2 regions of the Chitinophaga parva genome follow, and region 1 is predicted to be linked to the other one. Evidence: riboswitches for the same ligand, from Rfam matches in the RefSeq annotation. Region 1 holds a riboswitch; the other holds the start of a gene.
What was found. Region 1 has a riboswitch for cobalamin ahead of metE (5-methyltetrahydropteroyltriglutamate--homocysteine S-methyltransferase). Riboswitches for the same ligand answer to the same signal wherever they lie in the genome.
Positions count from the first base shown of each region.

Region 1 (2,397 bases):
GCACGGTCATATCTGCGGGGCGCCATACATCGCCGAAGATCACAGGCGGTTTTACACAGCGGCTGCCATAGCTCTGTACCCAGCCATTGCTGGTAAAGAGAAAACCTTGCAACTGCTCACCGAAGTATTCTACCATGTCGTTCCGTTCAAATTCCCCATGCACCAGCACATCCAGGCCGCATACCTCCTGCCAGCGGATGAGGTCCACTGTTGCTTTTTCAAGCGCATCCTCGTACTGTGCTTGCGTAAGCGCTCCTTTTTTCCAACGGGCACGGAGCTGGCGGATGTCTGCCGTTTGCGGGAATGACCCGATGGTGGTAGTAGGGAAGAGGGGTAGCTGGAAGCGGGCATGTTGTGTGATCTGGCGCTGGGCAAAGGGTTGATGGCGGGTAGCATCTTTTTCCGTGAGCGCGGCCACGCGGGCCTTTACCTGCGGGTTGTGAATAAGAGCGGAGGTGCGGCGGGTTTCCATGGCCTGCCGGTTTGCGGCAAGCAGGCTGGTATTGCCTTCCAGGATGGCCTGCAGGTCATTGAGCTCCTGCAGTTTTTGTTTGGCAAAGGCCATCCAGTTACGTACTTCCCCTGCCAGTTTTGTTTCAGCTTCCAGGTCGAACGGGGTGTGCAGCAATGAGCAGGAGGGCGCGATCATCAGGTTATTACGCCCGCGTTCTTTGATGGCCAGGTCCAGCAGGTGCAGGGATCTTTCGAAGTCATTTTTCCAGATGTTGCGCCCGTCTATCACCCCCAGGGAAAGGACCACATGCGGGGGTAGCAGTTCCAGTAGCAGTTCCAGTTGCTGTGGTGCACGCACCAGGTCCACATGCAGCCCGGCTACAGGCAAACCCGCTGCCAGCGTGGCGTTATCGCCCAGGGCATCAAAGTAAGTAGTGAGCAATATCTTGATGTGGGGGCATTGCTTTTGGATGGCAGCATACGCGTAGCGGAAGGCTTCCTGTTGTGCAGGCGTGAGGTCCATGGCGAGGAAAGGCTCATCGAGTTGCACCCATTCCACCTGGTAATCTTCCTGCAGTTTATTAAGGATGTCCACGTACACGGGTACCAGTTTTTGGATAAGTTGGATGCGGTCAAAGCCGGCTTCTTTCTCTTTACCCAGCAGCAGATACGTAACGGGCCCAATGAGCACCGGTTTAGGCACTTTGCCCAGGAAATGGCGTGCAGCGCCGGTTTCCGCGAATACCTTGCTGGAAAAAATACGGAACGCCTGGTCCTTTTTAAATTCAGGTACAATGTAGTGGTAGTTGGTGTCAAACCACTTGGTCATCTCCATGGCGGTAATGTCCAGCCCATCGCGCTGGTAGCCGCGGGCCATGGCAAAGTAGAGGTCCACTTCCGCATTGTTGGCCACATCTGTTACCACCGGGGTGTAGCGCTCAGGAATAGCGCCCAGCAGCAGCGACATATCCAGCACCTGGTCATAGAGGCTGAAGTCGTTGCAAGGTACCAGGTCTATGCCTGCGTCTTTCTGCAATTGAAGATTGGCTTCCCGCACCTGCGTGGCGGCGAGGAACAAAGCCTGTCTGGAAAGCGTACCGGCCCAGTAGCCTTCACAGGCTTTTTTGAGCTCACGGCGGGGGCCTACGCGGGGGTAGCCCAGGTTGTTTTTCAGCATACGCATAAAACTGCTTTTAAGCATTAAAAAATGTTAAATGCCCTTACGTTTAATGAGTATGCTTTCGGGTGTAAATGACAAGAAAGGAACACATGTGCCCAGGAGAGAGGATGCCTGGTATGCAGGTTCCTGACGGCCGCTTTAAACTGCGAAAGCATTGGTCCGTCTTCAAGGTAAGTATCTGGCTTACCGCACTGGGTGCGGTTTTACAGTTGCGCAACAGCCCGTGATTTGCACACGGTTCCTTTTTACTACCAGTTATTACACTGGCAACCTGAGGACGTTATTTTCGGTAAAGAACATACAAAGGAACCAAATTGACCGGAATTTTCCAAGGCAGGACTTTACAACAGCCAATGTGGTTATTGCTGAAAACAGAAAGAGCCTGCACAATCGCAGGCTCCCCTGAAAGTTCATTGATCATTTACGCAGGTCTTTGCAGGATGCCTTTTTCATACAGCACTTCCGCAAAAGCCTCCGGGGTGGTGAACTGTATGCTCTCAATGCCCAAAGCCGCCGCGGCATTGATATTCCGCAGGTTATCATCCACGAATAAAGTCTGGCTGCGGTCTACCTGGTAACGTTCCAGCAGCAGTTCATAAAAAGCGGCGGTAGGTTTGCGCATGCCCTCCCTGCCGGATACTACGATGCCATCAAACCAGTCCAGGAAGGGATATTCCTCCACGGCAATGGGAAAGGTTTCAGCGCTCCAGTTCGTGAGGGCGTATAATTTTATATGGCCTTGTTTTTTGAGTTGATGCAGTAGC
Region 1 is NZ_QCYK01000001.1:2,250,971-2,253,367, forward strand. It holds gene metE (5-methyltetrahydropteroyltriglutamate--homocysteine S-methyltransferase) at 1-1,636, opposite strand, end outside; cobalamin riboswitch at 1,787-1,921, opposite strand; gene DCC81_RS09445 (HAD family hydrolase) at 2,055-2,397, opposite strand, start outside.

Region 2 (2,397 bases), 2.0 Mb from region 1:
TTGCCCGGCAGGGTGATGATCTTGTCGCGCACGGTGTTGTAGTAACCATCGGCACTGATGCGCAGCAGTGACAACACCCGGGAAAAATGGCGCTGCCAGGTGGCACCTGCATCGTACTGGGTGGCGTATTCCGGTTTCAGGGTGGGGTTGCCGAAAGTGCTGTAGTACAATTCATCAAAAGTAGGTGCGCGGAATATTTGTTTGTAGTATCCCCTTAGCCTGAAATCCGCTGTGGTAAATGGTTTCCAGCTGGCGCTCACGGTGGGCGTCACCAGGTTGCGGTGCTGCGCGGTAGGGCCGGTTTGTACAGACTCATTTAGGATAGTGCTCAGTGCATTGCCCTGGATCTCCAGCCGGGGCGTGTAGTAGCGGGCGGTAAGTGCGTTAAGAAAAGTAAAGCGTTCCGGGAAGGCGTATGCTTTTACATCCGCATTGAGCTTATTGTAGATGCCATCACTGGCATATGCAAGGATGAAATGCCGGCCCAGGCTGCGTGTCAGCACCGCGGAGGCGTAGCTTTCATAGCTGTTGTAATGGTTGTCCTGCAGGCCGGTCCCATTTCCCAGGCCCGGATCGTAATAACGGGTATGGATATACGAGAATTTGCCATTCAGCTTCAGTTGCCAGCCGTCACCCACCGGTTTAAAATAAGCAGCTTGTGCAAAGGCCTGCCGGTTCCAGAGATGGGTGTTGCCAGGTGTGCTGTAAAGGATATCTGCCCCCGGCAGTTGCTGGGAGTCATCGTAGTAATAAGCTTTCAATTGCAGGGTGGACGCGTCTTTCCAGGCAAAGCGGTTGTCCTGCTCCAGCCGCAGGCTGTGAATGCCGGCATTGGTGCGGCGCTGGTGCAGGGTGGCCACGCCATTGTCTGTGATGTAAGGATAATCACCCGTGATGCTGCGGTATTGCGCATTGAAAGAAGTGGTATACGTTTTACCGGCCTTGTAGTGCAGGGTGAGAGACGGATCAATATAACCCCAGCTGCCGCCTTTTACGCGGGTTTGTAGTTGCAGGGGCTTGTGGCCGGCTGTATCAAAAGTGGCGGTCTGCAGTTCCAGGGCCGCCCCATAGCTGTAAGCACGGGCGGTAGAAAGCAGGTCTGTGGGCTGGGCATTGTACAGGGAAAGGCGGGCCAGGTTATCCGGGGAATATTTACCCAGGTCTATCTGCCCGTTCTGGATGTCGCTGATCGCTATGCCATCATACAATACCCCGGTATGGTTAGCGCCCAGGCTGCGTACAGATACGGTTTTGAGGCCACCCAGGCCGCCGTAGTCCTTTACGATCACGCCGGCAAAGTGCTGGGCCGCCTGGGCCACGGAGGGCACGTTCAGATGGGTAAGTTGCTGCTGGCTGACGGACTGCACCGGCAAGGGACCATGCAGGCTGGTATCTGCCAGGCGGCTGGTCACTTCCACGCCGGTAAGCTGATGGGCACTGTCTGGCGTGGGCTGCTGCGCCCTGGCCTGGGCGGCCATGAACAGGCCTGCGCCGCACAAGACCATGCGGCAGATATGAAAACGAAGCGGAACATCCCGGTGCTGCATAATAATATAAACCGCTGCCGGAAAGGCCTGCGGTGTGGTTGATTAAAAGAATGCCCGGGAAAAATGAATAGCAGTAAAATGCGGAAACGCAGGAATGAATGCCTGCAAGACAACTGTACCGCGCCTTTTACCCGAAAGCGATGTTTACAAAAAAATCATAGACGGCAGGTTTTCTGGCTTACCGCCTTACACAGTCGCCTTCCCATCACGGTTTTATCCGATGACAGTGGCATCATGACTGCTGCAAGTGTTCCGGAAAAACCGGAACGGGCGGATTACAGCTACGGGAATAGCTCCGGCTTTGTACCGGATTCCCTTTTAATGCATCACCGGCGAAGCCGGGGACACAACCGGGTATGAAGAGAATTGGATAAAAAAGGCTGCCGCGCTAAACGACAGCCCGTTTACAGGAAAATATCTTAAAGTGCCTGCTTTGCCAGTACAGGAAAGCGGCGTTGCATCAATTCAAAGGAACCAAAGAAGATAGCACCGTAGATCAGGTTACCCCAGAACAATTTCAGTTCAAAGGGAATAGCCAGGTACAGGCAGCGCTGGAAGCCGGCGAAGCTCTTTTCAAAAGGCAGGCCGGTAGTGATATCCGTACCAAACAGGAAAGGACCGATGTCGGAAATGATCCAATGGATGCAGGCTGCCGCTACAGCACCTATCAGCACATTGGTCACCGTTACGTTTTTCATGAACTGGCCCACCAGCACCATGGCGGCAAATGCGAGGTAAGTGAAATACCAGCCCTGGTATGTGATCACGGACGACAGGGGCAGGTGGTAGATCATGCTATTGATCACAATGTCACTGAGGAAAAGGGTGAGCAGGGGGAAGACGTAAGATT
Region 2 is NZ_QCYK01000001.1:245,286-247,682, reverse strand. It holds gene DCC81_RS01075 (TonB-dependent receptor) at 1-1,505, opposite strand, end outside; cobalamin riboswitch at 1,694-1,917, opposite strand; gene DCC81_RS01070 (DUF6580 family putative transport protein) at 1,967-2,397, opposite strand, start outside.
Region 2: it holds a riboswitch for cobalamin, as region 1 does, so the genes downstream of both, DCC81_RS01075 (TonB-dependent receptor) here and metE (5-methyltetrahydropteroyltriglutamate--homocysteine S-methyltransferase) in region 1, are expected to answer to the same signal.